3 regions of the Blastococcus sp. SYSU DS0552 genome follow, and region 2 is predicted to be linked to each of the others. Evidence: predicted binding sites of a transcription regulator. Region 2 holds the regulator's gene; each other region holds the start of a gene.

Region 1 (3,268 bases), on a different contig from region 2:
CCCCGGCGGGGAGTCGACGACGATGGGGACCCTGGCCGGGCGGTTCGGTCTGCTCGAGCCGCTGCGCGCGGCGGTGCGCGCGGGGCTGCCCGCCTACGGGACCTGCGCGGGCATGATCCTGCTCGCCGACCGGCTGGTCGGCGCCCCGCCGGGGCAGCCGACCGTCGGCGGGCTGGACGTGACCGTCCGGCGGAACGCCTTCGGCCGGCAGGCCGACTCCTTCGAGACCCGGGTCGAGCTGGACGGGCTCGGCGGGGGCCCGCTGCACGCCGTCTTCATCCGCGCGCCGTGGGTGGAGGAGGCCGGCCCGGGGGTGCAGGTCCTCGGGCGGGTCGTGGGCGGTGCGGCCGACGGTAGGATCGTCGCGGTCCGCCAGGGCGACGTGGTGGCCACCAGCTTCCACCCCGAGCTGACCGGGGACCGCCGGGTGCACGCGCTGTTCGTCGACATCGTGCGCGCTCACCTGGCCGACGCAGAGAGGGGAGAGCCGTGAGCGGCCACTCCAAGTGGGCGACGACCAAGCACAAGAAGGCCGGGATCGACGCCAAGCGCGGCAAGCTCTTCGCCAAGCTGATCAAGAACATCGAGGTCGCCGCCCGCACGGGCGGCGGTGACCCCGCCGGCAACCCGACGCTCTTCGACGCCATCCAGAAGGCGAAGAAGAGCTCGGTGCCCAACGACAACATCGACCGTGCGGTCAAGCGCGGATCGGGCGCCGAGGCCGGTGGCGTCGACTACCAGGGCATCACCTACGAGGGCTACGCGGCCGGCGGTGTCGCGGTGCTCATCGAGTGCCTCACCGACAACAAGAACCGCTCGGCCATGGAGGTCCGCACCGCCATGACCCGCAACGGCGGGTCGATGGCCGACCCCGGCTCGGTCTCCTACCTCTTCTCCCGCAAGGGCGTGGTCGTGGTGCCGAAGTCCGGCGACGTCGACGAGGACAGCGTGCTGATGGCGGTGCTGGACGCCGGCGCCGAGGAGGTGCGCGACCTGGGCGACACGCTCGAGGTCATCTGCGAGCCCGGTGACCTGGTGGCCGTGCGCACCGCGCTGCAGGAGGCCGGTATCGAGTACGACTCCGCCGACGCGGGCTTCCTGCCCAGCGTCCAGGTGGAGCTCGACGAGGACGGGGCGACCAAGGTCTTCAAGCTCATCGACGCCCTCGAGGACCTCGACGACGTGCAGAACGTCTACGCCAACTACGAGGTGCCCGACGACGTCATGGAGAAGGTCACCGCCGACGCCTAGAAGGACCCCGGTGCCCCCACCGCTCGCTGCGCTCGCGGCGGGTCCCTGCCCCGGGGCCGATTCGTCAGATCACCTGGCGTGTTGACGGGGTCCGGTCGGGGGCTGCGGTTAGCCTCGGTCGAACACCAGTTCGGCTGACGGGAGCGTGACGATGCGGGTGCTCGGTATCGACCCGGGCCTCACCCGGTGCGGGTGGGGCGTGGTCGACGGGCGCCCGGGGGCGCGGCCGACGGCGGTCGGCGTCGGCGTGGTCCGCACCATGGCCGAGCTCGACCTCGAGCTGCGGCTGCTCGAGCTGCACACCGCCGTCACGGCGCTGTTGCGCGAGCACCGTCCCGACGTCGTGGCGATCGAGCGGGTGTTCACCCAGAACAACAAGGGCACGGCGACGGGCACGGCGCAGGCGGCGGGCGTCGCCGCGCTGGCCGCCGCCCAGGCCGACCGCCCGGTCGCCTGGCACACGCCCAGCGAGGTGAAGGCCGCGATCTCGGGCAACGGCCGCGCGGACAAGGAGCAGGTCACCCTCATGGTCACCCGGGTCCTGGGGCTCGCCACCGCCCCCAAGCCGGCCGACGCCGCCGACGCCCTGGCGCTGGCGGTCTGCCACGCGTGGCGCGGCCCGGCGCAGCAGCGGCTGCGGACCGCCGCGATCGCCGGTGGGATCGGCGCGCCGGTGCGGTCCACCGGCACTTTGCCCCGGTGGACGGGGGTGGCGGCCCGATGATCGCCAGCGTGCACGGCCGGGTGGCCGCGGTGGGGCCCGACGGCGCCGTCGTCGAGGTCGGCGGGATCGGCCTGGCGGTGCAGTGCACCCCGGGGACGATCGCCCGGCTGCAGGTGGGGGAGGCCGCCCGGCTGGCCACCAGCCTGGTCGTGCGCGAGGACTCGCTCACCCTCTACGGCTTCGCCGACGACGACGAGCGCCAGCTGTTCGAGCTGCTGCAGACGGCGAACGGCGTCGGGCCGCGGCTGGCCCAGGCGGTGCTGGCCATCCACCCGCCGCGGGAGGTCCGCCGCGCCGTCTCGATGGCCGACGTCAAGGCGCTCATGCAGGTCCCCGGCATCGGCAAGAAGGGGGCCGAGCGGCTCATCCTCGAGCTGCGCGACCGCCTCGGCTCGACCAGCACCGACACCTCGCTGGACGCGCCGGCGCCCGCCGGGCTGCCGTCGGTCACGCCGGTGGCCCCGTGGCGGGACCAGCTCACCTCGGCCCTCGTCGGGCTGGGGTGGAGCGGCAAGGAGGCCGAGGGGGCGGTCGCCCAGCTGGCCCCGGTGGCCGACGAGCAGCTCGCGGCGACCGGGAGCGTGGAGGTCGCGGTGCTGCTGCGGCGGGCGCTCCAGCTGCTGGGTAGGTCGTGACCGCGCCGTTCGACCGGTCGCTGACCGGTGAGCTGGCCGCCGAGGCGGCGCCGGAGTGGTCGGTGTCGCCGCAGGCGGGGGACGAGGAGCGGGTCGTCGAGTCGGCGCTGCGCCCGCACTCGCTCGACGACTTCATCGGCCAGCCCAAGGTCGCCCGCCAGCTGGCCCTGGTGCTCGAGGGGGCGCGCCGCCGTGGCCGCACGCCCGACCACGTCCTGCTCTCCGGCCCGCCCGGGCTGGGGAAGACCAGCCTGGCGCTGATCATCGGCTCCGAGCTGGGCACCTCGGTGAAGATCACCAGCGGGCCGGCGATCGAGCGGTCCGGCGACCTCGCCGCGATGCTGTCGAACCTGGCCCCCGGCGACGTCCTCTTCATCGACGAGATCCACCGCATCGCCCGCCCCGCCGAGGAACTGCTCTACATGGCGATGGAGGACTTCCGGGTCGACGTCGTCGTCGGCAAGGGCCCCGGGGCGACGGCGATCCCGCTGGAGATCAACCCGTTCACGCTGGTCGGCGCCACCACCCGCGCCGGGCTGCTCACCGGCCCGCTGCGGGACCGGTTCGGCTTCGTCGGCCAGATGGAGTTCTACGAGCCGGCCGACCTGCAGCGGGTGCTGGCCCGCAGCGCGGCGCTGCTCGGGGTGGAGCTGACCGA
Region 2 (3,268 bases):
GGAACTACGAGGAGGTCTTCGGCCGGCCGCTGATCGCGGCCGCGATGGGCAACAGCTTCGTTCTGGCGCTCGGAGCCACGGTGCTGGCTCTTGCCGTCGCGTTGCTGGCCTCGTGGCTGGTGCACCGCACCAAGGCGCGGAGCAACGCCGTCATCGTGGGAGCCATGGCCGCGCCGCTGGCCTTCCCCGGCGCGGTGCTCGGCGTCGGCCTGATCATCGCCTACGCCGGGCAGCCGTTCGGGCTCGGCGGGACGCTGACCATCCTGCTGATCGCCTATGCGGGGAGCGCGCTGCCGCTGACCTTCGCCTACGTCCACGCCGGGATGGGACAGATCGGCGCGGAGGTGGAAGAGGCATCCCGGAGCCTCGGTGCGTCCTGGGCGCGTACGTGGCGACGGATCACGGTGCCGCTGCTGCGCCCGTCGCTGCTCGCCGCGGGCATGCTCAACTTCGTCCTGCTCTTCCGGGAGCTGGAGATGTCGGTGTTCCTCTACACCGGCGCGAATCCCACCGTGTCCACGGTGCTCTACAGCCTGGCCAGCGAATCGCTCTACCAGCGGGTCGGGGCGCTCTCCGTGGTGGTCCTGCTCATCAACATCGTAGTGACCGTGTTCGCCATGCGGCTGCTCGACCGCCGCCCCGGCCAGTCCACCCGGCGGTCCCGCCGGGCCCCGTCCGTCGCACTCAACACACCACCGGAGGAAGCAGCATGACCGAGACCACGACAGACGTCGGCAGCGGCGTCCACCTGCGATACGAGACCCCGCACATCGCCGTCCTCACGTTGGACAGTCCTCCGTCCAACACGTTCAGCTGGGAGAGCCGGCGTTCGTTCATGCGAGCGCTCGACATTCTGGACGCCGACGAGAACGTCCGGTGCCTGGTGATCACCGGTGAGGGGCGGGCCTTCACCGCAGGTGCGCACCTGGGCGAGGACCAGTCCATGAGCGACGAGCAGCTGACCGACTATCTCGCCGAGTTCGGCCGGGTCCTCAACGGGGTGCAGAACTTCCGTGCCCCCGTGATCGCGGCCATCAACGGGGCCACGATCGGCGGCGGGCTGGAGTTCTCGCTGTGCTGCGACATCCGCATCGCCTCGACGGAGGCGTTCTTCGTGGCCGCCGGCGTCAACGTGGGCCTCATCGTCAGCTTCTGGCGCCTGCCTCGCGTGATCGGATTGGGGCCGGCCAAGGAGATCCTGCTGACCGGTGCCCGGTACACCGCGCAGCAGGCATTGAACTGGGGGCTGGTGACCGAGGTCCACGACCCGGCAGATCTCATGCCCGCCGCGCTGGCCAAGGCCCAGCGAATCGCTACCCGCGCCCCGCTGTCGGTCGAGGTGACGAAGGAGGCGGTGACGGGCGCCTTCGAGATGGACTTCGCGCAGGGGCAGGCGCTCCAGACCAAGCGCTTCCTGGAGATGTTCCGCACCGAGGACCACCAGGAGGCGCTCCAGGCGTTCTTCGAGAAGCGGGACGGTGACTACCGGCGTCGGTGACGACATCGGGTGCGGACGGCCTCCGACGGTGCCTCCACTGGGGAGGCACCGTCGGAGGCCTTCGGCGTCAGACCCGACGCAGGACCGACACCACCCGCCCGAGGATCGTCGCCTCGTCGCCGGGGATCGGCTCGTAGGCCGGGTTGTGCGGCAGCAGCCACACGTGACCGTCCCGGCGCTTGTAGGTCTTCACCGTCGCCTCGCCGTCGATCATCGCCGCCACGATCTCGCCGTTCTCGGCGGTCGGCTGCTGGCGGACGACGACCCAGTCGCCGTCACAGATGGCGGCCTCGACCATCGAGTCGCCGGCCACCTTGAGCATGAAGACGGTTCCCTCGCCGACCAGCTCGCGCGGCAGCGGGAAGACGTCCTCCACCGCCTGCTCGGCGAGCACCGGGCCACCGGCGGCGATCCGGCCCACGAGCGGGACATAGGCGGGCGCGGCGGCCTGCACGCCGTCGCCGACCACGGGGGGTTCGACTGGTGCGGCGGTGGCCCGGCCGGCATCCCCGGGCAGTCGCACGTCCAGGGCGCGCGGGCGGTTCGGGTCGCGCCGGAGCCAGCCCTTCTTCTGCAGCACCGAGAGCTGGTGCGCGACCGAGGATGCCGAGGACAGCCCGACGGCCTCGCCGATCTCACGCACCGACGGCGGGTAGCCGCGCCGGTCGATGGAGTCGCGGATCACCTCGAGCACCCGCCGCTGCCGCTGGGTGAGCCCGTCCCCATCGGCCGCGCGGTCGGGAAAGGCCCGTACCGACGCCGAACCGTCCGCCGTCCCCGGGGCCACGCCCGCGGTGCCGCCCCGGTTGCCGGACGTCCTGCTCGAGTCCGCCACGTCTCCTCCTCGCCGGCTGCCCGCGCAGCTCTCGACCCTCGTCGTCGGAGGAACGGTAGCGCCGATCGGCGGTCACTTCAAACACGTGTTCGAAACTTTCTCGTGTCGCTCCCCAAGTGTCGGTCCCGTCCGGTAGACATCGGACAGGCGTTCGAATCGAACACACGTTCGGGTCCGGCGGGTGCCGGCCAGGAGGGCTGAACACATGACGAGCAGCACGGCACTGCGGGTCCGCGGCCAGGTGCCGGTCGACCCGGGGGAGCGGCGCGCCGGTCCGCCACCCGCCCGGCATCTCCGGGTGCTCCCGCCGCCTCGCTCCTACGCGGAGATGCCCGAACCTCTGCCCGCGCCGGCTCGCGGGAGGACGAGCGGCCCGCGGGCGACGGTGGGGCGATCGCCCGGCCGGGGGCGTCGGGAGCGGGTGGAGCAGCCGCCGCTCCGGTTGACGTCGCGCGGGCGTCGCGTGCTCGCGGTCCTCACCCTCATCCTCGCCGCGGGCGTGATCGTCCTCGGCAGCGCCGTCCTCGGGGATGCGGGTGGCGGATTGGAGCTCATGGGGACGACCAAGGTGATCGTCGAGCCGGGTGACACGCTCTGGTCCATCGCCGGCGCGGTCGCCGACGGGCGCGATGTCCGCGACGTCGTCGTCGACATCCAGCGGCTGAACGGGCTCGGCTCCGCGGCCATCTCGCCTGGTCAGGTCCTCGTCCTGCCCTGACGGCCCCGTAGGGCTCGGTGTCTGCGCGCCAGGGCAAGGTGTTCACAACGCGGCTCGCCGACTTCGTCAACCCTCAGTACAGGCACGTTCACCGTGCGTGCTGGTCGGCCACCTACGGTACGTCCGTGTCCAGCGTCATGGAGAACCGCGCCGCCGTGTTCACCACTCGTCCCCAGGCCGTCGAGGTCCACCAGGCGGGTGCCTGGTGTGCGGGGGA
Region 3 (3,268 bases), on a different contig from region 2:
CTGGACCACCCAGCTCCGCGGCCGCGACCCCGCCGCCTTCCGGGACCACGTCCTGGGCCGGGTGGCCTGGGCCGCGTCGGTCGACCCGGCGTCCGGGGCGCGGCTGCGCGCGCTGGCCGAGCGCATCGACTGGAGCTGACCGCCGACGGCCCGGGCCGGCCCGGGACGTAGCCTCGCGGGCGCCATGTCATCAGCCGGGCTGCCCACGCCTCCCCTCCGGGACCGGGCCGACGCCTGCCCCGGCGCGCTGCAGACCCACTCCGCCGCCGACGGCGAGCTGGCGCGGGTGCGGGTCCCCGGTGGAATGCTGGTGGCCGACCAGCTGCGCGTCCTCGGCGCGGCCGCCGTCGAGCTCGGGGACGGCGCGCTGGAGCTCACCAGCCGCGGCAACGTGCAGCTGCGGGGCCTGCGCCCCGGGTCCGCGGCCGAGCTCGGCGGCCGGCTGGCGGCGGCCGGGCTGCTGCCCAGCGACAGCCACGAGATGGCCCGCAACCTGCTGGGCAGCGTGTTGAGCGGGCGGACCGGGGGCCTGCTCGACGCCCGGCCCTGGGTGCGCGACTTCGACGCCGGGCTGTGCGCCGACCGGTCGCTCGCCGCGCTGCCGGGACGGTTCCTCGCCACGTTCGACGACGGCCGGGGTGACGTCGCCGCGCTCGGCGGGGACGTCGGCCTGTTCGCGCTCGCCCCCGACGCCGTCGCGCTGACCCTCGCCGGCGCCGACTCCGGCCTGCGCGCCGCCCCGGCCGACGCCGTCGACCTCGCGCTGGCGGCCACCCGGGCATTCCTCGACGAGCGCGCCGCCCAGGGCGGGACGGCCTGGCGGCTGGCCGAGCTCGCCGAGGGGCCGGCGCGGGTGGCGGCGCGGGTGGCGGCGCGGGTGGACGCATCGACCGGGGAGCGCGTCGAGGTGCCGGCCGAGCCGCGGGTGCGCCCGATCGGTGCGGTGCGGCAGGACGACGGCCGCACGGCCCTCGCCGCGGTGGTCCCCCTGGGCCGGCTGACCGCCGCGCACCTCGCGCTGCTGGCCGACCTCGCGACGGAGGTGCAGCTGACGCCGTGGCGCGGGGTCGTCGTGCCCGATCTGGCCGACGGGTCGGCGGCCAGGTCGCTGGCCGACGCCGGGCTGGTGCTCGACCCCACGAGCCCGTGGACGCGCGTGACCGCTTGCGCGGGGCTGCCCGGGTGCGCGAAGTCCCTGGCCGACGTGCGGTCGGACGCGACCGCTGCCGTGATCACCGGATCCCTCCCGGCGGACGGGGCGCGGCAGCACTGGGCCGGGTGCGAGCGGCGCTGCGGCCGGCCCGGCGGCGCAGTGGTGGACGTGGTCGCGACCGGCACCGGCTACCGGGTCGAGGGCAGCGGTCACCCCGGCTGAGGCCGGCTCGCTCCGGCAGAGGTGACGGACGGCAGCCCACGATGCTGAACCCGGGGCTGGGGCGTGCGCCCTGTTACCGGTAGTCGCTCAGCAATGCGCGGAGCACGCGGACGACGTCGGCCAAGACGTCATCGAGGTCGGTGAGGTCCCGCCACTCGTGCCGGACCAGCCGGCGTCGCCACCGGCGGCCGCGGACCTGGTCGACCGCGATGTCCTCGTCGAGCCCGTCGAACCACACCTCGATCGGCTCGCCTGCCGTCCTGGGCTCGATCGTCGTGCCCCGAGCCGTAGACGGCCTCCCGCCGGTTCCCGGACTGCCAGAAGCGGTCGTGGTGCCGGTACGACACGGTGCCCTCGTGGTCACGCAGCACTGACTCGACGGTCGCGCGCAAGGCCACCTGCTGGGCGGGCGGCTCCGGAGCGGGGAAGTCGGGCACGGCGCGACGCTAGCCCGGAGCCGGGCCGGAGGACGCACGTGGCGGGTCGGGCCATGCGAGAGCGGGCACCCGCCGCAGTGAACTGCCGAGCACCACGACCGACCGCTGTCCACGCTGTGCTGAAATCTGTGGACAGGCTTCTGACCTGCACCTTCGGTTGCCGAGGCCGGCCCGCCCGGCTAGGATTCGTAAATGCGTTCGACCGCTGCGGGTGATGCGCTGGACCGGTTGACGGCCGCGCTGGACGACCTGGCGGCCGAGGACCTGGCCGGCCGGTTCGGCCCGCAGCTGCTCGACCGGCTGCGGCCGCTGCTGGTGGCGCAGAACCGGCTGGCCGCGGAAGTCACCCGCACCGTGCGGGAGTGCGAGGTCACCTCCGCCGCCGAGCACGACGGGCAGCGGACGATGGCCTCCTGGCTGCGCGGACATGCCCGGCTGTCGTCGGCCGCGGCGTCCCGGGTGGTGCGCTCCGGGCGGGCGCTGCCCGAGCTACCGGCGGTGCGAGCCGCGTTCGCCGCGGGTGCGATCACGGCGGAAGCGGTCGCGGTGATCGCCCCGGTCGCCGCACCGGTGAACGTGGCCGCCGCGCAGGCGCACGACGTGGACCTCGCCGGGGTCGACGCAACCCTGGCCGAGGTCGCCGCGAGTCGCCCGCACGCCGAACTCCGCCAGGTCGTGGACCACTACCTGGCCCGGCTCGACCCCGACGGCCCCGAGCCCGATCCCACCGAGGGCCGGTCACTGGTGTTCGTCACCCACGCCGATGGCCGCGTCGGGTTCCGCGGCGAGCTCGACGCCGTCGGCGGGGAGAAGTTCCAGGCCGCGGTCGAGTCGATCGTGCAGGCCTCCCGCCCCGCCGGGGACAGCCGCACCCGCGCCCAGCAGTCCGCCGACGCCCTGGTCCAGCTGGCCGACAACCAGCTCGCCTCCGGCGCCCTGCCGGTCCTGCGCACCGTGAAGCCGCACGTCATCGTCCGGATCGACCTCACCGACCTGGTCGACCCCGCCACCGGACCGGGCGCGGCCACCACCGGGCTCGGCGCCACCATCTCCGCCGCCCGCGCCCGCTGGCTGGCCTGTGACGGCAACGTCTCCCGCATCGTCATCGGCCCCGACGGCGAGCTCCTGGACCTGGGCCGCCTGCACCGGGTCGTCCCGCCGGCCCTGCGCCGCGCGGTCGAGTACCGCGACCGGGGATGCGTGTTCGCCGGCTGCGACGCCCCCGCCCACTGGTGCGACGTCCACCACCTCGTGCACTGGGCCGACGGCGGAGAGACCTCGCTGGAGAACTCCGGGCTGTTGTGCGAACGCCACCACACCAAGGTCCACCACGGATTCCGCATCGAACGAGATACCGCCGGCCGATGGCACACCTACCGGCCCGACGGCACCGAGATCCTGATCTTCCCCCGCATCACCGGCCAACCCGAACACTCGCGCACCGGCTGAGCCACCG

What was found. The regulator LexA, encoded in region 2, represses DNA repair genes until DNA is damaged. The targets are predictions, from matches to a motif close to TCGAACANNTGTTCGA.
Region 1: a site for LexA is predicted at 1,370-1,385, ahead of ruvC (crossover junction endodeoxyribonuclease RuvC). Genes of this name have one in related genera too.
Region 3: a site for LexA is predicted at 1,999-2,014, ahead of ACI8AG_RS00405 (DUF222 domain-containing protein). Genes of this name have one in related genera too.

What each region holds. Positions count from the first base shown of each region.
Region 1 covers NZ_JBJHAB010000015.1:43,138-46,405, forward strand. The annotation lists gene pdxT (pyridoxal 5'-phosphate synthase glutaminase subunit PdxT) at 1-493, shown strand, start outside; gene ACI8AG_RS15290 (YebC/PmpR family DNA-binding transcriptional regulator) at 490-1,251, shown strand; gene ruvC (crossover junction endodeoxyribonuclease RuvC) at 1,403-1,975, shown strand; gene ruvA (Holliday junction branch migration protein RuvA) at 1,972-2,610, shown strand; gene ruvB (Holliday junction branch migration DNA helicase RuvB) at 2,607-3,268, shown strand, end outside.
Region 2 covers NZ_JBJHAB010000006.1:50,015-53,282, forward strand. The annotation lists gene ACI8AG_RS07675 (ABC transporter permease) at 1-713, shown strand, start outside; gene ACI8AG_RS07680 (enoyl-CoA hydratase/isomerase family protein) at 710-1,498, shown strand; gene lexA (transcriptional repressor LexA) at 1,566-2,333, opposite strand; gene ACI8AG_RS07690 (LysM peptidoglycan-binding domain-containing protein) at 2,755-3,051, shown strand; gene ACI8AG_RS07695 (hypothetical protein) at 3,177-3,268, shown strand, end outside.
Region 3 covers NZ_JBJHAB010000001.1:73,014-76,281, reverse strand. The annotation lists gene ACI8AG_RS00420 (reverse transcriptase family protein) at 1-139, shown strand, start outside; gene cobG (precorrin-3B synthase) at 185-1,375, shown strand; gene ACI8AG_RS00410 (hypothetical protein) at 1,449-1,613, opposite strand; gene ACI8AG_RS00405 (DUF222 domain-containing protein) at 2,032-3,261, shown strand.